Oligoflexus sp.: one gene and its partner. The protein of the gene in region 1 interacts with the protein of each later gene in a pairwise test. Links are inferred from orthologs where the notes say so. Each region holds a gene or a part of one and is shown in the gene's direction. Other genes may lie near its edges.

The links.
Region 2: the proteins of mrdA (region 1) and VFO10_RS04440 interact in binary tests that used the Escherichia coli proteins (3 or more experiments, as listed by UniProt). The link is inferred for Oligoflexus sp. from one-to-one orthologs.

What each region holds. Positions count from the first base shown.
Region 1 is NZ_DASTAT010000056.1:28,048-44,265, reverse strand. The notes cover bases 6,768-9,767. They hold mrdA (penicillin-binding protein 2), read left to right. Parts: upstream 6,768-7,289; coding sequence 7,290-9,245; downstream 9,246-9,767. Other genes in these bases: rodA (rod shape-determining protein RodA), read left to right, coding at 9,220-9,767; VFO10_RS11605 (hypothetical protein), read left to right, coding at 6,768-7,293. In the rest of the region: VFO10_RS11635 (response regulator), read left to right, coding at 1-1,284; VFO10_RS11630 (hypothetical protein), read right to left, coding at 1,253-1,732; VFO10_RS11625 (NAD(+)/NADH kinase), read right to left, coding at 1,766-2,647; VFO10_RS11620 (peptidylprolyl isomerase), read right to left, coding at 2,735-4,327; VFO10_RS11615 (rod shape-determining protein MreB), read left to right, coding at 4,667-5,701; rod shape-determining protein MreC, read left to right, coding at 5,834-6,721; more of VFO10_RS11605, read left to right, coding at 6,724-6,767; more of rodA, read left to right, coding at 9,768-10,362; VFO10_RS11590 (phosphoribosylaminoimidazolesuccinocarboxamide synthase), read left to right, coding at 10,485-11,471; VFO10_RS11585 (carbonic anhydrase family protein), read left to right, coding at 11,593-13,155; VFO10_RS11580 (hypothetical protein), read left to right, coding at 13,502-13,708; VFO10_RS11575 (hypothetical protein), read left to right, coding at 13,784-14,971; VFO10_RS11570 (hypothetical protein), read left to right, coding at 15,099-15,995; VFO10_RS11565 (YkgJ family cysteine cluster protein), read right to left, coding at 16,025-16,218. UniProt on the Escherichia coli protein: Catalyzes cross-linking of the peptidoglycan cell wall. Responsible for the determination of the rod shape of the cell. Is probably required for lateral peptidoglycan synthesis and maintenance of the correct diameter during lateral and centripetal growth.
Region 2 is NZ_DASTAT010000022.1:117,943-134,068, forward strand. Bases 8,662-11,569 are described here. They hold VFO10_RS04440 (PBP1A family penicillin-binding protein), read left to right. Parts: upstream 8,662-9,024; coding sequence 9,025-11,115; downstream 11,116-11,569. Other genes in these bases: VFO10_RS04435 (diguanylate cyclase), read right to left, coding at 8,662-8,761; VFO10_RS04445 (ABC transporter substrate-binding protein), read left to right, coding at 11,120-11,569. In the rest of the region: VFO10_RS04415 (ArsA family ATPase), read right to left, coding at 1-350; VFO10_RS04420 (twin-arginine translocase TatA/TatE family subunit), read right to left, coding at 443-628; VFO10_RS04425 (protein kinase domain-containing protein), read right to left, coding at 721-6,126; pyk (pyruvate kinase), read left to right, coding at 6,305-7,789; more of VFO10_RS04435, read right to left, coding at 7,688-8,661; more of VFO10_RS04445, read left to right, coding at 11,570-12,595; VFO10_RS04450 (hypothetical protein), read right to left, coding at 12,610-13,185; VFO10_RS04455 (pentapeptide repeat-containing protein), read right to left, coding at 13,272-14,264; murI (glutamate racemase), read right to left, coding at 14,427-15,251; VFO10_RS04465 (glutamate--tRNA ligase family protein), read left to right, coding at 15,361-16,126. UniProt on the Escherichia coli protein: Cell wall formation. Synthesis of cross-linked peptidoglycan from the lipid intermediates.

The sequences.
Region 1 (16,218 bases):
TCCGGCCGGCTCCGTGGTGTGATCACGGTGCTGGCCGATATCACCGATCAAAGGTCCTATGAACAGAACCTGCGGATCGCGAAGGAAGCTGCCGATGCCGCCAACGCTGCAAAAAGCGCCTTTCTGGCAAATATGTCCCATGAAATTCGTACGCCCCTTGGGGCCATCCTGGGTTATTCTGAACTTCTTGTGAGTCAGGGGCTGAGCGAGGCGGAACGCACGAATTATGTGAGCGCTGTGACGCGCAATGGCGAGCTGCTCTCCAACATCATCAACGATGTCCTTGATCTATCCAAAGTCGAGGCGGGCAAACTTGATTTTGAAAAGCAGGAAGTCCCGATCGAGGAAATCCTGACCGACATCACGACCCTTCTGCATCTGCAGGCTCTGGAAAAAGGCATCAACCTGATCGTCTCGGCGGATGGACCGATCCCCGCGACCATTCAAACCGATCCTCTGCGCCTGAGACAGATCCTGATGAATATCGTTGGCAATGCGTTGAAGTTCACCGAACGCGGGTCCATCGAAGTCACCGTTAAAAACGTACGCCACCCTTCCGGCAAAATGCTGCTGGCCTTTGTCGTGACCGACACCGGGCCGGGCATCTCAGCCGAGCAGGCCCGAAAACTTTTCCGTCCCTTCAGCCAGGCCGACGTTTCCACGACTCGGAAATTCGGTGGCACTGGGCTGGGACTCACGCTCTCGAAAAAATTGGCGGCCGGGCTCGGCGGGGATCTGGAACTCACTTCGAGCCTGCCGGGACAGGGCAGCACCTTCACCATCACCATAGATCCGGGCGTGACGACCAAGGTGGTCTTTCAAAGCTCTCCAAAGGTCATGGCGCGACCCGCAGCGTCGCCCATACCCGCTCAAAGCTTGCGCATTGACGGGCTGAAGCTCCTTCTGGTCGAAGATTCTTTGGACAATCAAATCGTGGTGCAGCGCTTTCTGAAGATGGCGGGCTGTGAAGCGGAGCTTGCGAATCATGGGCGTGAAGCCATCGAGAAGATCCAGACGAAAACCTATGATGTGGTGCTGATGGATATTCAGATGCCGATCATGGATGGCTTCGAGGCGATTGCCGAGATCCGAAGGCTTGGCTATCAGCTGCCGGTCATCGCCCTGACGGCCCACGCCCTGAAAGAACAGCGGCAGCAATGCCTGGATAAAGGCTTCACCCAGCACATCACCAAGCCGGTCAACCGGGATGCCCTGATTACGATGCTGCATCAACTGATGCAGCATAGGGGCATCATTCCGCAGGTGGGCAAAGCTGAAGGGTGAGGCTTCGAATCCTTTGCGTGTAAGGCGTCGCCGCAGCCTTGTCTTCATTCATGATCTCGACGTCCTGGGCCAGCTGCTCAAGTTGGTTGCAGCAGGAACTGATACCGTCGCGATCGTTTCGCGAACTGGTTTTACGCAGGTTCTTCAAATCCCCGTCGACGAGGTTGATCGTATCGCGCCCCAAAGTCTGGACGGCCTGCTCGATTTCATCCAGTTCCACCGCATTGGGACAGCGTGCGCCCGGACCTCGGCGAATCAGGACTTCATCGGAACCGGGTGTGACCAGATTGGGCGTGGATTGCAACGCGGGGGATGGCTCCACAGAAGGAGTCGTCTCTTCAGACTGAACTGCTGGGATCGGGGCGGCGGGCCGCGGCGCTTCCTCGGATGTGGTTTTACAGGCAATGAAGAACAATCCAAACAGGATCACGACGTGACGGAATCTCATGACAGGGTCCTCCCTCCCATGAGTATAACCGAATCAATCCGAATTGGGACGCACGGCGACGCGAACCGGCTCGGCATGCGTGAAGCGAATCACATCTCCGAAATTGATTTTGATGACCTGCTTTTCGCCATCGAGCGCGAGAATCGCGGCCGGACAGTGATTTTCGATCCAAAAATCATCATGGGCCGGGTCGGCAAAGCCATGGGTGATCACGAGCCCTTCCTCTTTGCGATGATAAAGCTCGCGTACCAGAAATTGCAGATGCTGATCACCGGCATCCATCGGCACGCCGCCGGCTGCACCGATCGCAGCCGTGCTGCCGGTCGCCGTGGCAATCCAGATGCCGCTGGAACGATGGGACTCGACGCGCCCCTGAAAACCGATGTGATAGCGCGTGGTCGCAGCCGGGCTGGCGGCGGCAAAGAGAAAGTCATTCAGAGCGGGAGTCGGAATGGATTCCTGAGGTCCCGCGGCGCGGGCAATCTGCGCGCTGAGACGTTTCCGTTCGACATACATGAGACGACCTTCCACATAGCGCCGTATCACATCACCCACATTGCTCTGATCACCGGCGCAAAGAAACCCGACGCTGGCCGAGGACGAGCGGATCCCGATCAAAGGATATCCGGGTCGGAGTCCGTAGCTGGCGGTGATCAAGGTACCATCACCCCCAAGGGCGATGACCACATCAAAGTCACCCTGGGGCCAGTGATCGCCGCGCGTGGCTTCCTGGAAGGTGATTTTATGCTTCAGAAGGCTCTCTTTTAAAAGAGCGAGGCAGGCGTAATGTTCATCATGAGCGCGCGTCACCAGCTGCAAATAGGCTGGATCCGTCGCCGCCACAAGGCTTTGCGCTTGAAGCAGCTGATGCTGCTCCAGATTCGTCGGTTTTCGAATGATCAAAGCGCTGGTCATGGGCGACTCGCTTGAAATACAAAAAGCTCCGCAGCATCTGTCTGAGACTTTTTGACAGGATACCACAGAGCTTCCGTCGGAACTATGTTACTCAGTTGGTGTCTTGCTGTTCAGCAAAGCATCGTACTGGACAAATTGCGGATTCTTATAAATTTTTCCATCGTTTTCGTATTTCTTACGAATCTGCGTGGTCATACTATTGAAGAGCGGATACGACTCCATGAACTTGGCGCCTTCGACCAGCTCCTTGCGCTTCGCTTCATCCAGCTTAGCCGGATCGGCGGGAGTTTTCGACTTCAGACGCAGAATATACTGCACTCCATTCACGTTGACGGCTTCGGGGCTGATGTCCCCTGGGTTCTTCAGACCGGCGATCGCCTGCCGAACCGACTTGTCCGAGCCGAGTCCACCGGGGATCACGCGGGAGCCGAGGTTAAAATCGCCCGTTTCTTTCCACGAGACGCCGAGTTCCTGCATCAGCTCCTGACCTTTGCCTTCCTTCAGAGCAGCCTGCAGAGCTTTGACTTTTTCCGCCAGGATAGCTGGTTTTCTGTCGCGTGCAATCAGCTTTTCCGCGATCTCTTTTTGAGCTTCAGCCAACGAAACCGACTTGGCTTCCTGGACGGTATCCACCTTGATGATATGGAAACCGAAGGGCGATTCGACCACATCGCTCACGGCGCCCGGCTGCATGGCGAAGGCCACGTCCGAGAATTCCTTGACCATCTGATCTTTTTTGAAGAAGCCGAGATCGCCACCCTTGGTTTTGCCGCTCGGATCGTCCGTGTATTTTTCCGCCAGCTTGGCGAATTCACCGCTCTTGGCCTTGGCTTCCGCCGCCACTTTCTGCGCCAGGGCCCTGGCTTCGTCCTTCGTGCGTTTCGCCGCCTCACCGGCCGCCGCACGGGCTTCCTTGTAGCCAATCAGAATATGGCGAGCCTTGACCTTCTTGTCCTGGTTAAATTCGCTCTGATTTTTCTCGTAGTATTCCTTGACCTTGGCTTCGCCGCCTTCCTTCATGAACTTGTCGATCTCCGCCTGGTCGATCTTCACCGGGATGGTGTTCGGATCCAGGCGCAGGTACTCGACGTTCACCTTGGATTCGTCGATCAGATAGTTGATCTCCGCGAATTTTTCCGAAGGACGGTAGGTGCTCGACAGAAGGCTCCGGAATTTATTCACGACCAGGTTTTTGCGGATTTCTTCGGTGAAGCTCGCTTCGGTATGCGCCTGGCTTTTCAGGTAACGCTTGAACAGCTCGGGATCGAAGACGCCCTTCTCGTTCTTGAAATATTCGCCTTCGACGATCAGTTTTTCGATTTCATCGTCGGTGGCATAGATGCCGTTTTTTGTAGCTTCGACATAAAGGACCGTGGAATCCACCAGCTGATCGACCACACGCTGGGAAATACCCATCGCGACCGGATCGAATTGGTCCCGAAACTGCTGCTGGTACTGGTTTGTCATATTGCTGTGCAAACGACGGAAGTCGAGCGAACTGATTTTGATGCCGTCCACGGAGGCAGCGGCGCCACTCGGAGGCATGAACCCGCCTTCATGAGGCTGGCACACGCCAAAGAATAGCATGGCCCCCATGGCCAAAATCAAAACGGTATAAGACTGCCAAGACTTCGTAAGCGACTTGGCGTCCAAGTCCGTCGTTCTCTTCCACTTAAGCATCCTAGACCCCTTTTTCCCCAACGCTGAGAGTTGATTCTGTACTTTTTGACGCAATTTACCCATGCGCACTAGATAAGCTACTACCTTTACCATAGTCAGAGAGCGCCGTTAAGATGGATTGCAAGGATTTTGTGGCTTCTCCGTGACTGCATTCCTCTGCCCAAAGCAGTGGCAAATTCTGAAGACCCACGTGATCGTCTCGGGGCGAAGACAGCGCTGGTTCCGACGATCTCGAAAATTTTCAGGTCAGGCCCTTTCTTTGTTTGGAGGATGCGCAAGAACGTGCTTTAATAATAAGCTGCAGACAGAAATCGTTTATTAGGAAACAGGAGATAGGGGATGATTTTCGACTGGTTGGCTGGAATGTTCTCGAATGATTTGGCTATCGACCTGGGAACCGCCAACACTCTTGTTTATGTCAAAGGCAAAGGGATCGTGACGAACGAGCCTTCCGTCGTCGCCGTGCAAAGGGACGTTCGCGGAGGGAAGAAAATACTCGCAGTGGGCAAAGAAGCTAAGGACATGCTGGGCCGGACCCCTGGTTCCATCGTCGCCGTTCGCCCCATGAAAGACGGAGTGATCGCAGACTTCGAAATTACCGAAGCCATGCTGCGCTACTTCATTGAGCGAGCCCACAATCGCCGGACCATGGTGAAACCTCGTATCATCATCTGCGTACCTTACGGCATCACAGAAGTGGAAAAGCGCGCTGTTAAAGAATCGGCAGAATCCGCCGGCGCGCGCGAAGTGCATTTGATCGAAGAACCCATGGCGGCTGCCATCGGCGCCGGTCTGCCTATTTCCGAGCCAAGCGGTAACATGATCGTCGACATCGGCGGTGGAACCACGGAAGTTGCGGTGATTTCGCTGGCGGGTATTGTGTACTCCAAATCGGTGCGCGTGGGTGGAGACAAGATGGACGAAGCCATCGTCAACTACCTCAAAAGAAAGTATAACCTCCTGATCGGTGAGCGGACCGCGGAACAGATCAAGATCGCGATCGGCACGGCCTATCCCGATGATGAAATTCAGACCATGCACGTCAAAGGACGCGATCTGGTCGCTGGTATTCCCAAAACGATCGAAGTCGCTTCCGAGGAAATTCGCGAAGCTATCGCCGAACCCGTCAATACCATTGTGGAAACGGTTCGCATCGCCCTTGAAAAAACGCCTCCCGAACTGGCTGCTGATATCGTGGACAAGGGCATTGTTCTCGCCGGTGGCGGCGCTCTCATTAAGAACCTCGATATTCTTTTGCGCGAAGAGACCGGATTGCCTATCATGATTGCCGAAGACCCATTGACAGCCGTCGTGCTGGGTAGCGGCAAGGCGCTGGATCAGATTGATATTTTGAGCAACGTGGCCCTGCGCTGAGCACGGTTCTTCCTCATTTATGACTGACTTTTAGTCAATGTACGGCTCAGTGGGCTTCCCCTGAGCCTTTCCTTCACCCACGTTTTCCATGCCTGCCCCCTCGGGGCCGACGCGATCCTGGAGTTTGTGTCCATGGCGAAAAGCAAGGCCAGATTTTTTTGGCGGTTAGTCCTGGTGGCATCGCTTCTGTCGCCCTTCGTCTTCTTTTCTTCAGCTCTGAATCCCTGGAGCACAGGATCGACACTGACGCTCGTGGCGCAGGAAATTCTTTATCCCTTTGAATATGTCTGGGATAACGGCAGCGGCTTTGTCGGTCGGGTCTGGAATCATTATTTTGCCCTGACCGGCGTGGCCAAGGAAAACACGCAGCTGAAATCGGACGTCGCGGTTCTGAAGACCAAACTCCTCGATTATGAAGATAAGCTGCAGGAGATCGCCCGTCTTAGAAACCTCTTAGGTTTCACCCAGCATTTTCAAGGGGCGCATCTGGTCGCGGAAGTGATCGGCGCGCGCAGTTATCCGAGTTTCAAAACGCTGCGCGTGAGCAAGGGCAAGCGTGATGGCGTGAAAGTGGGCATGCCCGTCGTCACCGCGGAAGGCGTGGTCGGCCGCGTGATTCGGACCGGACAGAAATTTGCCGACGTGCATCTTTTGGTCGACGCCAACTTCAACCTGGACGTGCTCCTGCAAAGAACCCGCGTCCGCGGCGTGCTGAAGGGCGCGGATACGCATGCTCTTTTAAAGCTGAATCGCCGGGCGGAAGTGCGGATCGGGGATACTCTCATCACCTCGGGCATCATCGGCGGTTTTGCGAAAGGCCTGCCCGTGGGTAAAGTCGTGCGTATCAGCTATGAATCCGATAATATTTCCCAGACCATCACTGTGGAACCCTGGACTGATTTCGATCGGATCGAGGAAGTGATCGTTCTGGAAAATCATGATCAGGAACTCCAGAAAATTATCGAAACAGCCGGCGAGTCGTGGCTGGACAAACCATTTGATGAGCAAAAGGGTGGCTGAACATGGACATCCTCGAGCGCCGTGATGCCTTGACCCGGATGCGTCGCACCATGAGACGGTGGCGACCGCGCCCCAACACCGGCAGCCTGACCAAGGATGTCGTCTTTCTTTTGATCATCGGCTTTATTCAGATCACGATCCTGCCTTATCTTTTGGGCTCGCTCGGCTATCTGGATCTCATCACGCCCTGGCTCGTGATCACGTTTATCCGGCAAAGACCGCTGCAGGCGCATATTCTGGCCCTGGTCGGCGCCATGATACTGGAAACCCGTCTGGCGGCACCCGCTGGACTTTATCTCTGCGCCTACTGGATTTTGGCCAATGTCATTTCCCTGGTCCGTCCCGCTCTGTCCTGGCGCTACAAAACGCCATGGCTTGTGTCGTATGCCCTGGCTTCGCTCTGGGTCATACTCTTCGAAGTGTTTGTGATTAACTTTCTGCAAACGGCCTCACTCCATCAGCCCACTTACATAGCGCAGCAGGTCGTCCGCTTTTTCGTGACTGTCAGCTACGGCATGTACCTTTCCCGCGAATGGATGACGATTGATGCCGAGGAGCCGGTACCGCAATGACCCGCATACATAAACAGGAAAGTCTGCTGATCGAATCCCGCTTCATGTGGGCGAGTATCGCGATCCTTGGCGTGATCAGCGGCCTTTTATTCCGCCTTTGGTACGTCCAGATCTATAAAGGGGAATATTATAAGGATATCTCCGAGCGCAACCGTGTGCGCCGCATCGAGATCCCGGCGCCCCGCGGGATTATTTACGATCGCAACGGCGACGTGATGCTGGGCAACTCGCCCTTTTTTGACCTCGTATTTATCCCCCAGTATGTTTCCGATCGGGATACGACCTTCAAGGTCCTGGCGCGCCTTCTGCATGTGCCGACCGCACGCTTCGAGCATCGCCTGGAAATGGCCCAGGGCCAGCCCAAGTTTTTGCCGATCACGCTGAAGCGGAATCTTTCGCAGCATGAAGTGTCCATCATCGAAGCCAACAAGATCTTTTTGCCCGGCATCGAAGTCCGCACCTCGCCGCGCCGGGACTATGGCCCGGATGTGCCGCCGCATGTGATCGGGTATCTGCGGGAAATCGATCCGAAAGCCATGGACACGCTGAATACTCAGAACCCGGACAACCCCTATCTTTTGGGCGATCTGATCGGCAAGCAGGGCCTGGAAGCCCGCTGGGAAAAATACCTGCGCGGACGCCGTGGATACCGACTGATTCAGGTCGATGCCTTCGGCCGGCAGACGCAGTCGTTTGAAGAAAACGGCTGGCAGTATCCGAGCGTCGCGGCCATTCCCGGCTCCGACCTTGAACTGACCATGGATAAGGAACTGCAAAAAGCCGCACGCGAAGCCTTTGCCGGTAAAAACGGAGCGGTCGTTGTCCTGAACCCGCAGAATGGTGAGATCCTGGCTGCGCTCAGCGAGCCTGGTTTTGATCCCCGCGCAATGCAAAGCGGACTGTCTGGTGAAGACTGGCGCCGCCTGACCGAAAACCCTTTCAAACCCCTGCTCGATAAAACCACAGGCGGGGAATTCCCTCCGGGATCAGTGTATAAGCCGGTCGTGGCCATGGCCGCTTTGGAAGAGCATGTGGTCGATCCTTATAAGACCTATCATTGCCCAGGTCATTTCACGCTGGGAAATCGCCGCTTTTACTGCCACGAACGCCGTGGTCATGGCACGGTGAACCTGCAGCTCGCGATGATGAAATCCTGTGACGTTTACTTCTATCAGGTCGGCGTGGAACTCGGCGTCGATCGCATTGCCAAATACGCCAAGGCCCTGGGCCTGGGGCAGCCCCTTGGCATTAAGCTCAACATGGAACGCCCCGGTTTGATTCCGACCTCGGCCTGGAAGATGCTGGTGCATCGCTTCCCCTGGGCCGCGGGGGATACGCCGAACATCTCGATCGGTCAGGGCTACGATTTGATCACGCCGGTGCAGATGGCGAACCTTTATGCCGTGATTGCCAACGGCGGCAAGGTCTTCCGGCCCTATGTCGTGAACCGCGTGACCAACCATGTGGGCGAGACCGTTTACGAGCATCAGCCGGAACTGATACGCAAGGTCGCCGAGATCAAACCGGAAACCTTCCAGATCCTCCGCAATGTTCTGATGGCGGTGGTCATGGATCCCAAAGGCACGGGTAAAAATGCGAATGTGCCGGGCACCACGGTCGCCGGTAAGACCGGCTCGGTCCAGGTCGTCAGTTTGAAGAAAAACCGCAACCAGGCGGACGTGTCCATGAACTGGAAAGAGCATGCGATGTTCGCAGCCTTTTCTCCGGTGGAAAACGCGGAAATCGCGGTGGCCATCGTCAGTCAGAACGATATGGTCGGTGGGGGTGGTCGTTCCGCAGCTCCGGTTGCGGGCAAGATTATCGAAGCGTACTGGCGTCTGAAAAATGAAAAAGCTGCACTCGCAGCCGCCAACAAGGATATCCATCAGGTCGATAAAAAACCTGCAGCAGCCGAGGCCACAAGCAATGAGAAGCAAGAGAAAACATTCTGATGGCGTCTTCCTCCTACCCGAAGGCGACCTGAAAAAACCGAGCAGTCCGCAGATTACGCTTCTGATCCTTCTCTTCTGTGGTCTTTTGGCGATCGGCCTCACCAACCTTTACAGCGCTAGTGTCGGCGCCGGATTTTTCTGGGCCCAGACTCGGAACCTTGTGATCACGATCAGCGCGTTTGTGATCTTCGGCTGGATTATCTCGATACGCCAGGTGGCAGCCTACACCTACTATTTCGTGGCTCTGATCTGCCTTCTGCTCGTCGTCGTCCTTTTCACAGGTCGGGTGGCCGGTGGTGCCCAGCGTTGGATTTCCCTTGGGCCGCTCAGCTTTCAGCCTTCTGAATTCGCCAAGCTCGGCATGGCCCTGCTCCTGGCCCGTTTTTTCTCGTCCAACCGTCAGGATTCACCCTATCGCATCCGCGATCTGATGCCCTTGATCATGATGATGGGCTTGATCTTCGCCTTGATCTTCGCGCAGCCCGACTTTGGGACTGCAGGCGTCTGCCTTCTGATCGCAGTTTGTCAGCTGGCCTTCATCCGCATTGATATGCGCTCGATTGCAGCTGTGCTCCTGGCCATGCCCTTTCTCGCGGCTGTCGGCTGGAACACGCTGCTCATGCCCTATCAAAAGCTGCGGATACTCAACCTTCTGAATCCCAATCTTGACCCGCAAAATACCGGCTATCACGCCTTGCAATCCTTGATCGCGGTCGGCAGCGGCGGGCTCTTCGGCAAGGGTTTCATGCAGGGAACGCAGGCCCATCTTCGCTTTCTTCCCGAAAGGCACACGGACTTTATTTTCTCGGTCTTTTCTGAAGAGCATGGCTTTTGGGGCAGCGTCCTGATCTTCATGGGCTTCGGCCTTCTGACCTACATCGCCCTGGATATCGCCAAGCACAGCAAGGATACCTTTTCCGGTCTTTTGGCCGTGGGCCTGGGCGCGCTCCTCTTCCTCGAATTCGCGATCAACGTGGCGATGGTTATGGGGATTTTCCCGGTCGTGGGCATCCCGCTGCCCTTCTTTTCCTATGGAAGCTCGGCCATGCTCACCGTCTGTACTTCGATTGGCCTTCTGATTTCGATCAACCGCAACAATTTGGGTGGTCGTAAATAAGAATAAAAACAATGGTTTAGGCTCCGTGCTGGCGGCGTCGCGTACCCACGCTGTTTTAGCGGTTTGTGCGTCTCCTCCTCTTCTGATAGGGAAATAGCGCCACCCATCAAAGGAGACCGCACGTGAAGCCCATTCGCGAATTGCTCAAAGAAATCGCTCATAGCAGCGACCCCGACCGAGCCGTCACCGAACATGCTTACCAGGGATTTTCTGATTCAGAGAAAAAGGAATTCCAGCAAAAAAACCTGGCCGTTTACGCCGGCAAAGTGCGGGAACTCATTCGCACCGATGATGAGCTTCTGATCTATCATACCGATCGCCTCTCGGCCTTCGATCGCTTCATCGGCCTTGTGCCTTATAAAGGGACCATCCTCGCGGAAATTTCCCAATACTGGCTGGAAGCCGCTGCGGAGGTGGTGCCCACTCATTACCTGTCGCGCCCGCATGAGCGCGTTCTCCGCTGCATCAGCTGCACGCCTTATAAGGTGGAAGTGGTGGTGCGTGGATACATGGCCGGCAGCATGATGCGTGCCTATCAAAAAGGTGTGCGGGAATTCTGTGGCGTGAAACTTCCGGAAGGCCTGGAGCCCTATCGCTCCCTGCCGGAACCCATCATCACACCGACCACCAAGGCCGCCGCTTTCGAACATGATGAAGACGCGACGCCCGAGCAGCTGGTCGACCAGGGTGTCTGCACGCGTGAGGAATGGGCGGAGATCTCGCGGATGGCGCTCAATCTTTTCCGCTTTGGTCAGCAAAAATATGCGGAAAAAGGCTGGATCCTCGTCGATACCAAATATGAATTCGGTCGCGATGGTCAGGGCCGCATCCGCCTCATCGATGAAATTCACACGCCGGATTCCTCGCGTCTTTGGGTGAAGAGCACGTATGAAACGAATCTCGCGCGCGGCGATGCCCCCGAGATGCTCGATAAGGAAACCGTGCGCCGTTATCTTTTAGAGCAGGGTTTCAGCGGGCAGGGCGTGGTTCCCACCGTACCCGTCAGCCGCCTTGTGGCGCTGGCCGAAACCTATCTGAAGGTCGCAGAAACGCTGACAGGACGCCCGCTTATGAGCGTCGGTCCTTTGACCCGCACCCCTCTGGTTTAATCCCCAAAAAAATGGCGAATAGCCCCTTACGGAACTGTAAGGGGCCTTGCCTTAAACTCCTTGAGTGTCTTCACCGATGCCCCTCACAAGCGGGTGAGCGCCCCTTAAAGGAGTACGTGAAATGGCAAAGGGTCATTCGGATCACCATTCGCAGCAGGATCAGGGAACACCGACCTATATAATTATGAGTGTTCTCTTTGCGATCGTGATCTTCGCCCTGGAAGGCATGAAGTCCACCATCAGCCTGACCGGCATCGATCAGCAGACGCAGTCCACCACCCTCGGCTTCATCGGTCTTGGTCTTTCGCTCTGCTTTTTCTGGCGACGCCTGCATGACAGTCTTTTCAAAAGTCTGAGTGCTTTTTTCTTTAGCGGTGGACTCTGGGCTTACCTCGTCGCCACCGTGGTCCTGCCTCTTCTGGTTCCAGGTGAAGACGTGGCGAGTCGCATGCAACTCGTGCATCAAGGCGGCCTTGGAGCTGTGGTGATCACAGGCTTTACGCTGATGGCCGCGCTTCTTTATCATCAAAAGCCCGTCCCGGCTCTTCTGATGACCACGCTCGCCGGATTTTTGGTGGGCTTTGGCAGCCTTTATCCTTTGCTCCGCCCCAGCATCACCATGCAGGGCGACCTTGCGATTGAAAACCGTCATGCTCCTGCGCATAAGAAAGCCGAAGTCACGAGCGAGGAAAGTTCCCAAGGCGAGCCTTCCGGTCACGATGATGAGACCCATGAAATTCAAATCAGCCATGAATCCGAGCCTAAGCCTTCGGCAAAAGTGAAGATGGCCGCCCATGCCGCGCCTGAAGGCGACGAGGATGAAATCGACGAGCGTCTTCAGAAGGCCCTGCGCCAGGAAACGGCCGACGAAGAGCATGAGGAAGCAGAACCTGCGCCGCGCACTTTGTCTGCGACCCAGAAGGAAAAGCTGCGGGCCAAAGCTGTGGCGACTCATAAACCCAAGGCTGATAAGAAAGGCAAACATAAAATGGCTCTGGCCGCCAAGGCCCCGGCTGCGCATGGATCTCACTGGGACTATGCAGGCGAGGCAGGTCCCGAGCATTGGGGTGATTTGGATGCCTCCTTCAAGACCTGCAGCGCGGGTTTGGAGCAAAGCCCCATCAATATTATGAACGCATGGCCCACCCGTGATGCGATCGAACTCGATTATAAACCGAGCACCTTCCAGGTCGTGGACAATGGTCACACGGTTCAGGTGAATGTCGAGCGTGGCAACTACGCGCTTATTGGTGGCAGCCGTTATGAATTGAAACAGTTCCACTTTCATACACCGAGCGAGCATCTGGTCGAGAACCGTCCTTACCAGATGGAAGTGCATTTCGTTCACGCCAATGACCAGGGCGAGCTGGCCGTGATCGGTGCCTTTATCAATCCGGGCAAGGCCCACGCGGGTTATCAGACTGTTTGGGATTATATGCCTGTGAAGGCCAAAGAGCCGATCAAACCTTATAACGTCACGCTCGATCTGCGCCGTCTTCTGCCGACGATGCTCACGGCGTTCCACTATCCCGGTTCCTTGACCACACCGCCCTGCAGTGAGAAAGTGAACTGGAACGTGCTGCATGCGACCCTGAAATTCTCTCAGGAGCAGATTGATCGTTTTAAATTGAAATATCCGATGAATGCGCGGCCGGCCCAGCCCTTGAATTATCGCAGACCGTAAAAAAGATAAGGTGCCTCATCCGTTAATTCAGCCTGATGCGACGCAGGCTGAGGATGAAGCACCCCTGAAGAAACCACTACACCGAGATAGGGGACGACTGAGCGTCATCACTGCGACGATGATGACGTCACGAGATCCTAAAACCAGGAAACACTGTTGCAGAACTCCTTTTTCATTACAGTCCTTTCATCTATATTTTCCCAGTTGCCTGGGAAGACCTAGCGTGCGTGTGTAACCCTGCCTCTCTTATTTCACGTCTCGTGCCGCGGCCGTCCGTGCTGAGATTTCCGGGAGTTCCCCCAAACGGGACTAAATTCGGCTGTAAAGCCGAGCGAGAGGAATCGCTGTGACAGGCTTCAAGTCTTTGATTCTTTGGAACTATCGGCGTCTGATCAGACGAAAGCTCGTCAAGATGGGCTCGGAATTCACGGCCTACGTTCATAGAAGCATGAAATCACAGGGCAATTGTCCAGAGCCTCTTTTTCTGCTGGAAGCTGCTATCCCGCTCCTGGACCGCTTTTCCGGTCTTTTCTCCATCATCCCGCTCCCTTAAAATTTTCTCCATAAAGTATGACCCCCACCTCGTCCGACTTAACATCTGACGTAAAAAATATCCGGAGCCCGAGGCATGACCCGTAAAGGTCGAGAAGGTTGGAAAAAAACCGCGATTGACGAGACGAAGCGCGCGATCAAGGTCGAGCTGGATCAGATTCTCCAGCAGTCCGGGGAAGCCGAACGTCTGAACTATATTCTGGAGCAGATCCAATTTTTGGAATCCTCCGAGGATTCGGATGCGCTTTTGCGTCGTTTCATCTTCATCGTCTCGGCCCTTGTGCATCATGATCGCCATGGAGGGCTCGGCAAGCGCCAGATTCAGGACCTTTCGAACCTCGGTCAGGCCATCCTGAGGGTTGCCGGCGTCAAACCCGGTCATACCCAGGTCTCGTTTCTTTATTCCGAGCTGCATACGATCATTAGCGACATCCATCATTCGAATAGCGAGATCCTGCAGGCACTCTGGGAACGGCAGCTTGCAGCGCAGATGGCCATCATGCCCCAGGAGCACACCGCGCGCCAGAACCTGGGTATGGGCATCTACGCCCTGCGCCTTGGCAATGCTTCGCTGGCCCTTCATTTTCTGGATCGTGCCCTTGCCGACTGTGATGATTCCAAGGTTACCGACACGATCCGCGTTTGGATCGTGAAGTCGCATCGCATTTCCGGCCAGCTGGAAGCCGGTCTGGAAAAAGCCAAAGCGGTGGATTCCGAAGTCACCGACCCCAGCTGCCGCCAGGAATTGACCTGGGAACAGACCTGTTTGGAATCGAGCCTGTCGGGTGACCTGACCGAGATGATGAGCCTTCTGCGCAAACAGAAATCGGATTATTCGAGTTCTTATAAGCTCGAACTCTATCTGTGGGCCGCGGGTCATAAGAAAACCCAATGGCTGGAGCGCCTGCCGAAAATCAGCCGGCTCGTCGGTTCGCGGGTCATGGAATCCCCGAAGAATGCCCAGCTTTTCGCCATCACGCAGTCGCTTGAAGAGGCTTATGATAGCGAGATTCCTTTCGCCAAGCGCCTTGCGGATATCAAAAAAATCCTGCCGAAGATTTCGGGCCTCTATTATATAGACCAGGAGATCCTGGTGTGGAACGCGCTCGCCCGCTGGCTCTACCGCAGTCGCCATTACCAGCTCGCCGCCATTGCCTTCTATGAATATAAATCCATCAGTCTGAAGTTGAGCGAAGGCCGGGATGCCGATGTCCTGCGCCTCGCTGCGGACCTTCTGGAAGTGAATTGGCTTCAAAAGAGTTAGGAGCAAACCTCCATGGTCCCGATTTTCCGTTCCCATTCGGACGGAAGAATCCAGTGTTTTCAGCGGCATAAAAAATTTTGTCAAGGTAGAAGCAAAAAATGCCGATCCGGTGACCATGAGGTGGCATATGCAAGTGTTAGACAGGGTGACAATTCAGCTGGCAGCTCTCGGGCTCGTGTTTGCAACACATGCATGCACGCAGAAGAGCTTCAACCTAACTGAAAAATCCAAGTCGACAAGTCAGGCGATCGCTCTTGATCCTGACACGAAAGCCAATGATCGTCCGACCGAGTCAGGCACGGGCGTGCCGGGATATCTGGTGGACTGTTCGCCCTTTAACGTCGAAGACGATAACGTCCAGGTGGGTTGTATCACCACTGATAGCGAAGGCGTGCGGGTCATGACCTCGGCCGATGCGTGGAAGCGTTTTGATATTCGACTGCCGCCGGATTCGCCTTATGGCGTGACGATCAACAAAGTCGTGGCCACGAACCTCGCGGCCTGGGATGTGAACTTTATCTTCGCAGGTGCGGATAAGACCACGCTGACCAGCGTGGCTCGTAACAGTATCTACGGCTATTCCTATCCGAACGAAGCCGGCCAGACCGTGCGCATTGAAACCGCGCCTCTGCCGCCGCCTGTGCCTGTTGCGGCTCCAACGCCTGCAGCCGGAACGGGAACCACTTCGTGCCTGGGTGGGGCCATGGTCGACGGGTTCTGCTTTGTACCCGTGGAATCGTCCTGTACGGAATACTGCGGCAAGGCTGGCCTTGCGCCGCATCCTTACGTGACTTCGCGCTTCGGTGCGGGGAATAATGTTGATGAAGATGCCAACAAGCGGGCCTGTCACGATCTTTTCGCGCAGATCCGTGGTTCGCAGAATTTTGACTTCGGCGACACGCTGAACGCACGCGGCATGGGCTGCTTTGAAGAGCAGGATGGACGTGTGGTTTATGATAAGTCGGATACGAATCCCACGCAGTTCCCGAGGATTGGGAACAAGAGGATTTGCGGCTGTCAGTGATGAGATGACGCCGGGGCTTGCCGCGGCTATCAAAAGCCGCTCGACCGCGTGTGGCTATGAAAATGTAAAGTTACACCTCGGACCCCAATTCGACCCGTGTGCATCGGGGAGTCTTCGGGTCCGAATTTTTTTTCCCCCAAGAGCCAATCACAGGCGAATTGCCGGCAGACCAGGGGCCGCACCTCGTAGATGCTGCAGCCGCGGGCCGTGAGGTAAGGGCAGG
Region 2 (16,126 bases), on another replicon or contig:
TCGGCGAAATAATAAAGGCGGCCCAGCAAAGTCAGCTCGGCAATGCCTGGCATCATCTGGATAAAAGAACGGACGATGGGACGGGTGAACACTTTCTGAAACAGCGTCGCGAATCCGAGATGCTTGATCACGAAATCGCGAAAATTATCCTGCGGATTGAGATTGATGACAGAAATGCCGGGTCTTAGTTCGCGAAGGTTATGACCAATTGGCTCGGAACCAAAGAGAGGAGCCAGCTGATCGTGAGCACTGGACTCGACGAGGCAGACTCGCTTGCCCATGGCGCTCGCCATCTGTGCCAGAGCAAAACTGCTCAGGGTTTTCCCGATGCCCCCCTTGCCTGTTACCATGATAATGCGCTTCTTCAACAGCTCAGAAAACAGATCCTGCAAGAGCACCCCCTCAGACAAGATGAACCCGGCAACATAGACGAGGGTCGCAATCAGCTTTTCTTGTCGTCTTCTTTATTTTTATCAGTCAGCTGTGGCGTATCATCTTTCACGCCCTTTTTAAAATTCTTGATGCTTTCACCAATGGCGCCGCCGAGCTTTGGCAATTTGGTCGTGCCGAACAGCAAAACAATCAAAGCAGCAATAATGCCAATTTCCATCCAACCCAAACCCATCATGTCCCGATCTCCTTTGCTATGATTTTCTGCCGCCTAACCAACATAGGGATGCTGGTTATCATATGCTGAGCCTTTTTCAAAGAACAGTCAATTTATCCTGCCCGATCGAGGCCCGTTTGCGAAGCTGTCGGCTGGCCATTCCAGGCTGCAGCCACAAAATACCTCGGCATGTGGGCATCGATCAAATTTTGTTTCAAATATTCACGGAAGGTGGTCCGCTTCTGCTCCCAGTTCATGGCATCGAAGTTCTGCTCCTTCAGACCCGCAAGGTTCAGGCGATCCAGTTTGCTGGAATCGTGGGCCAGAACGTAAACGCCTTTCTGCATCGAGCTTACATGAACTTTCCAGTAGCGCAGATAGCGGCCGTTGCTCAGATGGATCACGACCTGGTTCTGGGGCGTGACTTCATTCGCGGCCCCCAGAATCATGGGACGGGCGGAACCGAAGTGCCCGCTCCACACTTCGCCCCTTTGCCGATGGATGATGCTGAAGGACAAGTTGATGCTCTCAAGGTTCTGGATGCCTTGATAGGAATGGAATTGACGTTCCACGGCCTCCTGCACGTCCTGTTCGCTGATCTGATCGCGCCCCACCCCGGAAAAGAGCGTGCGGAGGACCAGCATCTCGTGCCAGAGCACGGAAGCCAAGGGGGATCGGAGATCCTCGGGTCCATTGAGGCGGCAGTAAACGATCAGATAGCTCTGCTCGCTCATATTGATTCCAAGGTACCAGACCGATTCGCGGGCGCTGCGCAGATGGCCTTCGGTCCAGACATGCAGCCAGGGGCAAGATTCCAGGTGATAGCTGCCCGGGCCGTAACTGAGAAGAGGCAGGCCGCCGTGCGCGGCTTCACCACCCAGATAAGCGCGCAGCCAAATCCCCATCTGGGCGCCGAAGGTATCCAAAAGCTGCCTGAGAAGGGTCGAGTCCTCATCCTGCAGACGGCTGCGTTCCAAAAAGAGAACACCGAGTCCGCGGTTGGCATAACGGATCGGCACCAGGGTATTCATGCTGCGCTGGGCCAGCCGGTCCCCGATCACCATTTCCGTCGCTTGCGGCCGTTCCCCGGACGTCGCGATCGGTTCCGGGTGGGACAGGACCAGCGTGCTTTCCACATCTTCCGAAGCTTCCGGCATGACCGAAGCTTCGACGGGGGAAGCAAAGGTGGTCGGTGGACGCCTTTCGACTATGGACTGCGTCTGACCCTGCATCCACGGGGCATCGCCGACGGGTATCGTCAAAGAGGAGCGCAGATTCAAATAAGGCCCGACATAGGCGATCATCTGCTGCATGCGATCACTCGGCGGTCGACCGAGGGCATCAAAGGCCGCGACATCATTGGCCGTGATCAGGTGCAGCTCGGCGAAAACCAGACGATCATTGAGCAGTTCATAGACTTTGTTCTTGGCTTCCACGAGACCCATGACGTCCGGTTTCAACTGCGGCAGGAGCAGCATGTGCTGAAGGAGCAGAGGATCGATGGCTTCCACCTGCACGCCAAGTTCCAAGCGGCTGTGGCCAGTCAGATCATCGGCAGATAGGTGGCCGAGGTCCCGCGCGGTTTTGCGGGCCATGGCCACGACCATATCCAGACCGAGCCTTTGCGCCTGCTCGGCGGCTTTCTGCACGTAATCCACCCGCACGACGGCACGCTCCTGGAAGAGGTGGCGGCCGAACCAGAGTTCGGTCAGGAGTTCCACCAGGGGCTGCTGCATGATCTTCGAACGCTTCAAGGCGATGTCGAAAAGCGGCTTGATATCCTTGCCGCCCATGACTTCCTGCAGACGCGCAACGGTCAGAATAGGGATGGCCCGACGTCTTTGCCTGGGTTCTTCCGCGAGTTTCATCAGGCGCAGAAGGGTCGGCTGCACGGATTGCGTCATCAGAAGTTCCTCGCCGTATTCAAAGGCGAAGACTTCGTGGAACAGCGTCACGTACAGCAGGACGAAGTCGATTTCGAAGGGTAAGAGCAGGGGATTTTTCAGATCATCATGGAAGAGGAACAGGGCCTCGTAATAGGCGCCGCGTGCCTTGTCTTTTTCACCTGCGGCGAAGCTCACGATGCTTTCGGTGATGCGGAGGAAGGTATCCGCACGGCGATTGGTGGCCTTGCTGCGTTTTTCGATGAAGCTGCGATAGCTGACTATCAGATCGCGCTGCCCGGAAAGGAGCAGCCAGAACAGGTACATGGCGACCGCCCGCGGCGTCAGCCAATGACGGATGGTCAGAAGGCCAGGCAGACTCTGGATGAGGCGCGTGAGTTCCTTGCCCTGGGCCTGGGTGAAGGCCAGGAAGATGCGGCAGATTTTTTCCTGCATCGCCGGCAGAAGGAAGTCCGGGTTTTCCAGGCCCTTTTGCATGCGTTCCAGGTTTTCACGCGGATCTTCGAACTTGCCCTGATACTGGTCGATGATCAGAGTCTGAATGAAGGACAGGTAACCGAGTATCGCATCCCAGCGCTGATCATAGGCGCGTTCGTGGATCAGATCGAGCAGCTGATAGGCTCGTGCCTTCAGGCCCATGAAGGCCAGGATCAAAGCATGATCGCAGAGGAGTCGCAGAGCCAGATCCTCGGGGACGGGCACCTTGCGGCAGCGGCTCAGAAGAGCGGTATGATAGACAAGGCCAAGGCGCTTATCGTAATTGAAGCCCGCCGACTGTCCTATGAAATAGAGCAGGAAGGGATGGAAGGTCTGCTGTTCGTTTCGATCCGGCACCGCCTCCGCCTGCTTCAGGATCTGAAGGGGAAGGCTATAGGAAAGCGGCATGACCACGGACTTGAACATGACCCACGCGGCTTTGCAGTAGCTCAGGATATTCAGGCGAATGACCGGGAATTTCAGGGCTTCGAAGGCCTGGACCAGTTCGCGCAGGGTCGAGGCCACATGCCCGCTGACAAGGCTCAAATGCAGGAGCTTATAGGTCGCGTACGAATATTCCATCTGGTTCAAACGCAGCTGCTTCAGTTCCTTATAGATCTGAGCCGCTTCCGCATAATCCCTTTGCGCGAAGAGGATATCGGCGAGGCTGTGCAGGATGGTTTTCTGCGCCTGCACCGTGGCTGTGGATTCATTGTGCCAATGACGGACCAGAACGCGGGCGTTCGCATAGTAACGCTGCGCGGTCAGGAAAGCTTTGACCTCGATGGCTTTCGCGCCGGCCCGCATATTATAGACCAGCGCCTTTTCCACCATCTTCTGATCCGATGCCATGTCCTCGGGCAGGGCCTGATAGAAATGATGGGCCAGGGTAAAGATGGTCTGGGCCCGGCCCTCGCTCGGGCTCTGCTCCAAGCGCAGGGCCACCAGCCGATGCAGCTCGCAGCGCCTTTGCAGGGGAATGGTATCCAGGATCATTTCGCGGATGCTGCGATGCGTGAAGGCGAAGGCCCGCGTTTTCGAGCCGGTGACAGGATCCTGGCTGCGGGTCACGAGGCCATTGGTAAGGGAGAACTGCAGCACCTGCATCACGCTTGAGTCATTGAACTGCTGCTGCACGCGCAGGGCATCGGCCGTGAAATGCATCCCGACGATAGCCGCGACTTCGAGGATCCGCCGATCACTGGCTTCCATCTCATTCAAGCGGTTCAGGGTAAGGTCGATGGAATTCGACTGGATTTCCGCCTTTTCGATCTCGTTCAGATTAAAGCGCCAGTAGCCCTCATCATCGAGGCTCAGAAGTTCCTGCGCCACGAGACTGCGATGCAATTCCAGAAGATAGAGCGGATTGCCTCCGGTTTTTTTCTGCAGGAACGCGAGGAACTGGGGATCCATGCTCTGCGAAAGATTGAGGATCGACCGATTCAAGCGTGCGACATCATCCGCCTTCAAGGTCGCAAGCTCGATCTCGGAATAACGGCGACGCAGCTTGCTGAATTTGGCTAAAAACCCTTGGAAATTGGCCCCTTCATCGTCACCGAGGGGTCGGTGGCCGATGATCAGGAAAAAGCGCTGCGAGTTATTGTGGCTGAAAAAGCGATCGATCAGTTCGAGGCTCTTGTCATCCACCCACTGCATATCATCGAAGAAGAAGGCAACCGGCTCCGAGTCGCTCGCAAGGCAGCGGGTGAAATCGGAGAAGGCCTTGGCAAAGTCATTGAAATCGAACTCGCGCTCCTGCTCCAGGCCGTTGCGCACATTCTCGTCGTCCTGCTCTTCATCCAGATAGGGCTTGAGACCCTGAACGATCTGGGCCACCATGGGCGCGGTCGGGCCCAGAAGGGTGCGCACCTTTCGTTTGATTTCCTCCGCTTCCACGGCCTGGGTTTTGTGCACATGAATCAAATACTCATTGAAACCGTTGGCCAGGGCGTTGAAGGGAAGGTTGTTCTCATGCCGCGAAAAGCTGGTGCTGATGTAACGAATCCGATGCCGGGCCAGATAGCCCCTGAATTCCTTGAGCAGTCGGGTCTTGCCGGTTCCCGCGGGACCGCGGATGACAGCGAGCCGGCTGCGGCTGTTTTCCTTGGCGATCGCGTTGTAGTTGCTGACCAGGTTTTCAAATTCCTCCTGGCGGCCCACCATTTCCATGTTGCTCGGCAGGATGTTCAGGCGATCATAACGGCCCAGTTGAAAGCGATGCTGGGTGCGGCCTGAAGCCAGGATCTTCCGCACGCGCTGCAAATCGACGTGCAGTCCGAACGCTGTCTGATAGCGATCTTTGGGATGCTTCGCGACCAGCTTCATCACGATATCATTGACGATAACCGGGATGTCCGGCCGCAGGGCTGTCAAGGGTTCCGGGGCCGCGTGGGCATGGTCGCGCGCCAGCTTTTCCCGCGTATTGCCAAGGAAGGGCGGACGACCGGCCAGCACTTCGTAGAGCATGCAGCCCAAGGAATAAAGATCCGCGCGGTGGTCGATGGGCGCATCCAGGTACTTGCTGTTCTCGGGCGCCATATACAAAGGGGTTCCGGCGATATCCAAAAGACTGTCGTCGCTGGAATAAAGATCGAGTTCGGTGAGGTGCGCGATTCCAAAGTCGAGCACCTTGACGACAAGGCTTTCATCACTGTCCGCCGTGCGTTCGATGATGATGTTCTGCGGTTTGATATCGCGGTGGATGATGTTCTTCGCATGGGTGTACTCAAGGGCGGAGGAAACCTGCAAACCCAGCTGGAAGAAGAACTCCAGGCCTTTGCGACCACCCTTGGTCAGCGATTCTTTCAGGTTGTGGCCCTGGGCGACTTCCATCACGATGTAATAACCGCTGATCGAAGCGTTGCCAGGCGAGCGATCCGGTTGGTAAAGTCCCAATTCGTGGAAGGCGATGATGTTCGGATGGCGAAGACGACTCATCAGGGCGGCTTCCCGCTGGAAGCGCAGAACGTCTTCGTAATCGAGGCTGTCCCGTTCGATGACTTTGATGGCCACCTGCTGCGAGGGGTCGGCAAAAGGAATGGCACTATAGACGCGACCCATCCCGCCCCCACCGATTTCCCCGGTGATGCAGTAGCGATCGGCTATATTTGTACCCACCCAAAGACTATGCCGGCTCACAGATAAATCCTCTCTTTTGCCGAAACGACCTAAAAACCTCCCCGATTGTCACTGGTCCTGACTGGTTTTTCGGCGAAAGGACGAAAGTCCTTAAGGTCGGGAATTTTTCCTGCTAGAAAAGTGTGGACGCTTGTTGCCCCAGTTACTGTTTCTGGATCAAGAACTCGGAAGGAACGCTATGTCAAGTTTGGCAGGTCAATCAGAAGCCCCGGTGAACAAAAACTTTTTTTTGGACAGGCGGCATACCAAGATCATCGGCACGCTCGGTCCCTCGTCGTCGACCTATGAGGTGCAGAAACAACTGATTGAAGCGGGTTTGAACATCGCCCGTTTGAACTTTTCCCACGGCGATCACGATACCCACGCCCGGAATATCGAATCTATTCGACGCGCCAGTGCAGAGCTGGGTCGTCCCGTTGCCCTCTTGCAGGATTTGCAGGGTCCCAAAATTCGTGTGGGCCGTCTGATCGGCGGTCAGATGGAAATTCAAAGCGGCGAAACCTATCGCCTGCGTTATGGCGTCGAGCAGGATGACCCCAAGGTCATTCCCATCGACTACCGCGGCCTGGTTCACGACGTTAAAGTCGGCCAGCGCGTGATGATGGATGACGGCCTCCTGATTCTTCAGGTTCACGCCGTGCATGATGATTCCGTGACGGTTCGCGTGGAAGACGGCGGCCTTTTGAAAAACCGGAAGGGCGTGAACTTCCCGGATTCGAAACTCTCCCTGCCGGCCATGACCGACAAGGACAGCAAGGACCTTCTCTTCGGGATCGCCAATCGCGTTGACTACGTGGCGCTTTCCTTCGTGCAGGATCCTGCGGATATTTACCAGATCAAGGCGATGATCAAAGCCCTCGGTTCGGATGTTCCGGTCGTGGCCAAGATCGAAAAGCTGCCGGCTTTGGAGCTGATCGACGAAATCGCCCGAGCCGCCGACGCCTTGATGGTCGCGCGTGGTGACCTGGGCGTGGAAGCCAACGTCGAACGCGTACCGAATCTTCAGAAAAAAATTATTGCGGCCGCAGCCCGTGCCGGCAAGCCTGTGATCATTGCCACCCAGATGCTGGAATCCATGATCACCAACCCACGCGCCAGCCTTGCAGAAGTTGCGGATGTGGCGAACGGTGTGCTCGACGGCGCTGACTGCCTCATGCTGTCGGGTGAAGTGGCGAGTGGCCGTTATCCTGTCGAAGCTGTGAAACGCATGGCCACCATCATTGAGCAGGTGGAAAATTGGACCTTGAAACGGCCCTCGCGCTTCGACATGGTCGAGGCTTTGAATCAGCCGGAAACCTGGGAAGTGAACGAAACCGTCGCGATTTCCGCCTGTGAAGCGGCTGATACTTTGAAGGCGAAGGCCATCGTGTGTCTGTCCCTCACCGGATCCATCGCACGTTCGATTTCGAAATGGAGGCCGAGCACGCCGATCATCGCGATCAGCCCAAGGGCTGATGTCGCAAGGCGTCTGTCCCTGGTTTGGGGCGTGCACGGCATGCCCAACCAGGCCTTTTACAATACGGATACGCTGCTGCAGAATCTGCCCGTCGTCCTGAAGGAACTAGGCATTGTGGAGTCGGGGGATGTAGTGGTGATCACGGCAGGTATCCCGATCAATCAGATGCGGCCGTCCAATATGATTAAAATCAACCGGATACCGTAATATCATGCCGCTGACCATGTTTCTGCCGTTGCGCTTGCTACGGTAGAGCATGACGTCAGCGCCCTTGATCAGATCATCCGACTTGCCTTCGAATCCAGGATCCACCCAGCACATACCAAAGCTGCCCGTGAGTTTGATCGTGTACTGCTCTTTTTTGAAGACGCTGCGCATGATCAGATCCTGGATGCGTTCGGCTATTTCCCACACCGCGGAGACCGACTGCGAAGGCACGCAGACGATGTATTCATCCCCACCATAACGGGCGGCGACCGCATCTTTTCCCAGCACACCGGAGTGCGCGATCAGGCGACCGACTTCACCGATCACAAAACTGCCCACGAGGTGATTCGCACTGTCATTGATCTTCTTAAAATGATCCAGGTCGAGCATGATCACGCCCAGACCGTAATCACCCTGCCGACAGCCTTTGACAAGCTTTTGATAGTCGATGTTGAAGGCCCGCATGTTGCTGAGGCCGGTCAGCTCATCGGTGAGGCTCAGCATCTTCAGCCGGTGATTCACCGAACGCAGGCGGTCAGTCATCGCTTTGAAGCGGAAGACCGAATTCACCCGGGCCACGAATTCGCGATCCGAGGACTTGCCATCAATAAAATCATCACCGCCGTGATTGAGGACCTGCTCAAACACGCGGTCATCGTTTTGAACCTCCTGACTGAAAAAGACAAAACCCGTGTGTCTGTCTTTTTCCCCAGTGCGAATGTCCCTGCAGAACTGAAGACCTTCTTCACCGCCGTGATCGAGGTCGATGACGACCAGATCCGGATGCAGTTTATGGAAAACCTCAGCCGCCTGTTCACCGCGCGTGGCGCTGACGACGTGATCTATGCGATAGAGCGAATCTGGGTTATGATAGTGACGTGGATCGGCGAAGACCGTCCACAGCCGACTGGGTGTACCCGAAGCCGCTTCGATGATCAGAACTTTCATCGATTTTTTGCCAGGTTGCTTCACAGAATACCTCAAAGTAAAGCTGGGCCACCACCTTTCTTGAGATATCGGCCATGCTGCTATTTGTTTAAGGTTTTTTTAAAAGTTTGAGTAAGTCTTGGAAAGATCATTGGTCTTCCGTCAAATGCTGAAAGGCTTTGCAAGGCTCATCGGATCCTGCTTTCCAGGTCCGCTGCGTTTCGCGCTCTAACCCAGAAAAATAAATGACGAATCCAGGAAAAAAGAAAAACTTACTCCATGTAAGAAGCCGAAAGCTGTGGCAGCGCTTGAAAAACGGCTGGGCCGCGCTCCGTGACCGCGCGGGCGCCAATGAATGGCCCGCCTGGCTTGCTCTGGGCGGCGGCAAAACCCGCCGGAATCTGCTCCTGGCCCTGGGGGCCGTCGGGCTCGTATTCCTCGGTACGCTGGTCTGGGTTGGCCTTTGGCTGCAGCAAACCGGGGTCCTGCATCTCGATCAATCACGCCTTACCGTAATTATTGATTACAAGCATTCGGATAACTCGCTGGTCTATGACCGCAAAGGCGAGAAGATCGGTGAGTTCTTCAGCGATTATCACGTTTTCGTGCCTTATGAAAAAATCCCGAAGCAGCTGATCGAAGCGGTCTTGGCTGTCGAGGATCGGCATTTTTTTGAGCATCACGGCATCGATTTTCGCGGCATTCTGCGGGCGTTTTTAGCGTCGATGCGCAGCGGCGGCTTCACGCAGGGGGGATCGACTCTCACCCAGCAGGTCGTGCGGAACTTTCTTTTGAGCCCCGAGAAAACTTTTGAACGAAAGATCAAGGAAGCCATCCTCGCGATTCAGTTGGAACGGCATCTGAGCAAGGAAAAGATCCTCGAAATCTATCTCAATGCTCTTTTTCTGGGACAGGGCGCCTATGGAGTGGGCGCGGCTGCGGAAAGGCATTTCGGCAAGTCTCTGGATCAGCTGGAAACCCATGAATTGGCCCTGATCGCAGGGCTTTTCCAATCCCCGAGCCGCTATAATCCGCACAAGGCTCCTGAACAGGCCAAGCGCCGGCAGAAGCAGGTTCTGAAAGCCATGGTTCACGCCGGCTTTATTACCAGCGAGCAGTTCAAGGTCGCCCGCAAAAAAAACCTCGTTTTCAAGTCCCAGAGTCAGCTGAACACGACCTTCGCCCCTTATTTCATCGATGCGGTTCAGGAGCAGACCGAAAAGCTTCTGACGGGCGACGTGCGGGGGCGCGGACTTCGCATTTACACGACCCTGGATGTGAAACTGCAGGAGGACGTGAACAAGGTCGTCGATTCATCGAGCGACATCTTCAACGGGGCGGTTAGCAAACTCGTGAATGTTCCGACAGGCGCTCCGAAAATCGTGGAAACCGCGGCCGTCGTGCTCGATCACAAAAGCGGTGATGTGCTGGCCATCGTCGGTGGACGCGACTATGGCCGCTCGCAGTTCAATCGCGTGCTGAAGGCCAAGCGGGCTCCGGGCTCATCATTCAAACCCGTGGTCTATGCCCTGGCTCTGCAGTCCGGCATGAAATGGTCAGATATGTTTTATGTCGGGCCGGTCGTGATCCAGGACTACCGTCCGCGCAACTATGCGGGTGAATATCTGACGGAAGCCACGCTTTATAGTGCATTCTATCGCTCCATCAATTCCCCGGTTATTGAGATCGGCTATCGACTCGGCACCAAACGCGTGATCGAACTGGCCAAAAAAATGGGTGTGAAGACCGAACTGAAAAATCAGGCAGGAACCCTGCTCGGTGGATCGGAAGTGACACCGATGGATATGGCCGCTCTGTATGCAACGATCGGCAACGGCGGCGTCCAGGTGGATCCGCGCATGATCCTGAAGATCACCGATCGGGACGGCACTGTGCTTTATGAGGCGCCGCCGCCTCCGAAAAAACCCAAGCGCGTTCTGCCCGAGCAGGTCAATTACCTTCTGACCGATGCGATGCGCGCAGTTTTCAAATACGGAACAGCCAATAAGTTTGCCGAGATGGGAGACTTTGCCGGTGGCAAAACGGGAACGACGGATGACGCCAAGGATAACTGGTTCTGCGGCATTACCTCGAACCTGACCGCCATTGTCTGGGTCGGCACGGATAATAACCTCGCTTTCAGTGGAACCGTGGCAGCCAACACGCTGGCGCTTCCGGTCTGGGCCCGGATCGTGCACAAGGCGCGGCAGCGTTATCCAGGCGAGGATTTTGTGGTGCCGGAAGGCATCACGACGGTGAAGGTGAATTCGCAGTTCGGATATCTGGATCCGGGCGGCATTGATATGAGTTTTATCGAAGGACGGGAACCCAAGCGGATGGAATCAGCCCTCTCGGTGGTCCGGGAGACAGGCAATTTCCGCGATTTTTTGGATCGCTAAACACATGCCGGTTCGCTTCTTGCTGCTTCTGTTCGCCTGCTGGAGCTGGCCGCTGGCCGCCCAGAATAATGCCGCTGAACAAAGCGCTGTCAGTGATGATAGCGAACTTTGTCTGAAACTGTTTCAAAAAACGGTCATGGCCTTTCAGGAACTGAATCGCAAACTGCCGCCGAACACCATGGTGCCCCACAATTCCCCTTTGGTGCCGCTGCTCGGTCTGCAGCCTGATGATTGCAGTCAGCCGGGAACCATGGCGCTGATTGAAAAAGCCCTCGGTCAGCACAGTGGCCGCGTGGCGCTTCTTCTGCCCTTCACCAAAATGCCGAAGGCCGTCGGCCAGGAGCTTTTACGCAGCGTTCACAGCTGGATGCAGAGCAAAGGTTTGAACCCGGGCCGCCTTATCATCTGGCGTGATACCGAAGGCAATCGCGAGAAATTGGAAAGGCAGCTGGCGCAGGTCGTCTGGCAGCATGGGGCCTCGATCATCATCGGCGGTCTTTTTCAGAATGAAGCGCCCTTTCTGACCCAATGGGCGGATCGTCTGCGGATTCCTGCGATCATACTCAATCGCAAACCGGAAGGCATCGTCAGCAAATATACCTTTTACATGGGGCCCGACTATAAGCTCCTGGCTTCGGGTTTGACCCGCTATGCCCTGAGTCGCAACATGAAACGCATTGCGATCATGAGTCCCCAGTTTTCCCATGATGAGGCGCTGGTCGCCGCCTTTCGCGCCCAGGCGCAGCATCTGCAGATCCAGATCACTGGGCCTTTGATCTATAATCCTGCGGATTACGCGTCGATTGATGGCATTCTGCGCAAGCTCTTCCACATAGATGATGAGGCTCGGAATCAGGAGCTTTTGGACCTTGTGAACAAGAGCAAGGAAGCCGCCGAGGAGCTAGGCGTTCCCTTTGATCCGAAGACTCTGGTGCTGCCGCCCGTGATTGATGTCGATGCGATCCTGATTGCCGATCATTTCAAAAATGTGCGGCACCTCAGCAAGGTACTGGCCTTTTACGGTGTGAAGCGGCTGCCTCTGCTCGGCATTCCCAAGTGGCGAGCTTATGAATTGATTGATCCGCCCGATGAAAACCTCGTGGGCTCCGTCTTCGTCGATTACCTTGGGAGCTATAAGCAGCTTCCCTATGGTATTCAGGCTCCGACTGTGGACAAGGAATACTTTGCAGAAGGACCCGCGGCGGGTTCCGTCGACCTGCGACTTGTCGTTCATCATGCTTTATTCTCGGCGCTGCAGGCGCTGGCCGGTCCCCGCAGCCCGCGCTTTGCGATCTATAAAAAGCTCGAAACGAGTGCCGGGCCGCGCGAGAGTTTTCTGTCCGGCCCTCAGATTTTCCGCAGCGATCACAGCGCGAACTGGCCTACATTTCTATTCGGAGTCGGCGCCGGTTCCATCTCCATCCTGCAAACCTGGAACCCTTTAACAGGTCCGGCCCGCACCAGCTCTACGCGCCCCTGAAGCATAACCTGAACTCAGAGCTGAAACAGAAGGTGGAGATTCGCCGTCCCACCGCGCAGATCCTCGCTGCCGAGGCCGAGCACCTGAAGGCCATTCAGATAGCGATAGGAAACACCGGCGCCGATCTGCATCCAGGGCGTGATATTCACACCGACACCAACTTCAGGTTCGATCACAAATAGAAGGCGGCTCGTGTGGGAACCCTGGGCCGTTTCCACCTTGGCCTGTCCGGTTCCGACCAGCATCTGAAAATAACCCTCCGTGATGCGATCGCCTTCCGGTGGATCACCGAAGACCACGCCGCCGTAACTCAATTCATAGGAAATATTCGAATCAAACTTCGTCGATCCGCTGCGATAGTAGGCCAAAGCCAGCTGCCGCTCGCCGCCCTCGCTCAGACCAAAACGGAAACCGTGAAGACGCAAAGTTTCGTCCCCCGGATTGGAATACTTGCCGGTCAATTCCAAAAAAGGACTCAGGCTTCCGCGTGCAAGCCCTTCACTGATGGACCCGGAACGGGCCTCATCTTCAGCGAATGCGGTTCCATTCAAAAGTCCTGTCAACAGGAAGACACAGGTCAAGAGGCGCATGGTGTTTCATCTCCCATAAAGAAACAGCCCCACGATAGACGTGGGGCCGGCTCTTTGTCAATGACGGGGATTTTCCACACAGCGTATCAAAGATCATCCACATCCGTGATGAAGCTGGCTTCGGCGCAGCTGCCCTGCTTTTTCACGGCGGGCGGCAGGTCCGAATCGCATACGGAGGCCCCCTTCACGAGAGATCCTTCAAGATTGGCGTTACGAAATTTCGCCTGCGTAAGGTCAGCATCCAGAAGTCGCGCGCCACGCAGATCAGCGTTGACAAAAGAAGCGCCCAGAGCATTGATCCTCTGCAGGTTGGCCTGCGAAAAATCCGCCTTATCACAGCGGGCACTCATAAGATTGGCATGACTAAGATTGGCGCGTGTCAGGCGCGTGCCTTCCAGCTGAGCGCCGGAAAGATTCGCTTCCAAAAGCAAGGCCATTGTGAGGTTGGCTCCACGCAGATCCACCGAATCCAGGTTGGCTCGATTCAGGTTGACCCCGGTAAGGTCCGCGCCTTTCAGTATGCTGCTGGTCAGATCGAGTCCCGTCAGAACCTGGCCTTTCAAATCCGTCCCGGAAAGATCGGTTTCAAAGAAGTTGGCTTCGCGCAGCTTGGCTCCGGAAAGCTTGGCATTCATCGCCTTGGTTCCATTCAGCTGCGCGCCCTTGAGGTCCGCATCGCGAAGATCGGCCTTGATAAGTTTAGCGTCCGTGAAAATCGTTCCACGCAGATTGGCTTTTTGCAATTTCGTGCCGGTAAGATCGGCTTCGGAAAAATCGGCCTCAGCAAGGTTCGCGCCGGTGAAATCCGCGCCGATCAGATTCGCGCCTTTGAAAACGGCGTGACTCAGATCACGACCGGCGAGGCGCACGCCGCGCAAATCCGCCTGTTCAAAGAGCACGCTGCGCAGGTCAAGGCCGGTCAGAGCTTCCCCTTGGAGCTTGCAGCCCTTGCAGTTGCGGGTATCCAGTATGCGGGATTTGGTTTCGGCATCAAGGGCAAGAGTGGGAAAGGCCCATGCACTTATTATTAGGCCCAGCAGTGTCTGCACCCATTTTTGGCTGCCTGTTTGGGCTTTCATCATTGTGTCCTCAGCTTCTCTAGTTCGGGTTTTTGGCCCTATGGCCGCTCATGCCTCCCTATCGGCGTCCGAACGGACCTGTAAAAAAAATCCGGGGATCCTCCTTTTTTCCGGCTTTTACGCGCCGGATTAAAGTTTTGGGAAATTTTCGCGACAGAAGAATTATTTCGGAGAAGCAGATTCTTTCGCGACGTCCAGAGCCTGCGTCTTCTCAAGACCCAGGCTTTTCAGGTAAGGCCGCAGCTGATCAATGCTGGCATCCAGCCTTGTAAAAAGAATTTTTCGCAGAGGCTGCGGCGCTGTCGCTTCCGTTCCCAAAAGGCTCATGACCCGCTGGGCGATAGCGGAACCCGAATCGACAAGGGTGATGCCAGGCAGCACGGCTTGCAGTTCGTCAGGGACCAGGGGAAAATGCGTGCAGCCCAAAACGATGGTATCCGGGATCGGCGTCGCATCCAAAAAAGGCTGGCAGATGGTTTTGAGTTCACCCAGGGGCAGCGCCTCGCCGCGCAGTTTACGCTCGACGAGCTCCACCAGCCGCGAACTGCCTACGCGCACGACATGGCAATCCTTGGCAAAGTCTTGAATCAAGCCATCGGTATAAACGCGTTTCACGGTTCCCGGCGTCGCCAGAAGTCCTATGACCCGATTTTTGCTCAAAGCCGCAGCGGGTTTGATGGCCGGAACCACACCGACAACGGGAAAGGAGACTTCCGAGCGAATCTGCGGCAGCACGATGGTACTGGCTGTATTGCAGGCGATGACCAAAATCTTCGGTGTATAAAGCTGCAGGGCCTCGGCAATCACCGCGCTGACGCGCTGCTGAAGCCATTCTGGAGTTTTGTCGCCATAAGGCAGGCCGGCGTTATCCGCGACATACACAAAACTCAGCTGCGGACGCAGCCGCAGGATTTCATGAAGGACACTCAGTCCCCCCACTCCGGAGTCAAAAATAAGCGCATCGATCGCGTGTTTGGTCGGGTTCATGAGTCTCACTGCGCAAAAACGTCATTGCCCTTATCATACGTAAAATCCGTTGCTCTTGGAAGGCAAAGTCTCCAGAATGAAGAGCGGATCAACCCCTTGTGAGGCGCATGTGCTGGCGGAAATTCGCCAACAACTCCGAAACTTGCCCCCCGGACTGCGCACACGTTTCGCGCCCAGTCCGACCGGCTATCTGCATCTCGGCCATGCAGCTTCGGCGGTTTTTGTCTGGGGCATAGCCCAGGCCATCGACGCCGAAATCGTTCTGCGCATCGAGGATCACGATCGGGGCCGGGTTCGCCCTGAATACGAAAAAGCCATCATCGAGGATCTGCTCTGGCTCGGCCTGATCGCAAAGCCGACGTTTTTCCGCCAGAGCGATCACTGGGATCGTTATCAAAATAAAATGGAAGACGCGCGCGCCCGCGGGCTGGTGTATGCATGCACCTGCAGTCGGCGTGAGATTCAGGAGCGCACAGGGGAAGATTCGCGGGAAGAGCTGCGCTATGACGGTCATTGCCGTGACCTTAACCATCCCGATCATCAGGCGGGCCTTAGAATTCGAATGGAACCGCAGGATCTTTCCTTCACTGATCTTTGGACCGGACCTCAGGGGCAAAAACCCAGTGAGCAATGCGGGGATGTCTTGATTCGCGATCGCGACGGCTATTGGACTTATAACTTTGCCGTGAGCATCGACGATGCCGCCGAGGACATCGACCTTATCATCCGGGGTCAGGATCTTTTATCCGCCACAGGACGGCAACTCCAGTTGCGTTCGATTTTTGCTATTACAAAACCGCTTCGTTTCATACATCATCCTTTGATCTGGGAAAGTCCCGAACGGAAATTATCCAAACGCAACGGTTCGACCAGTC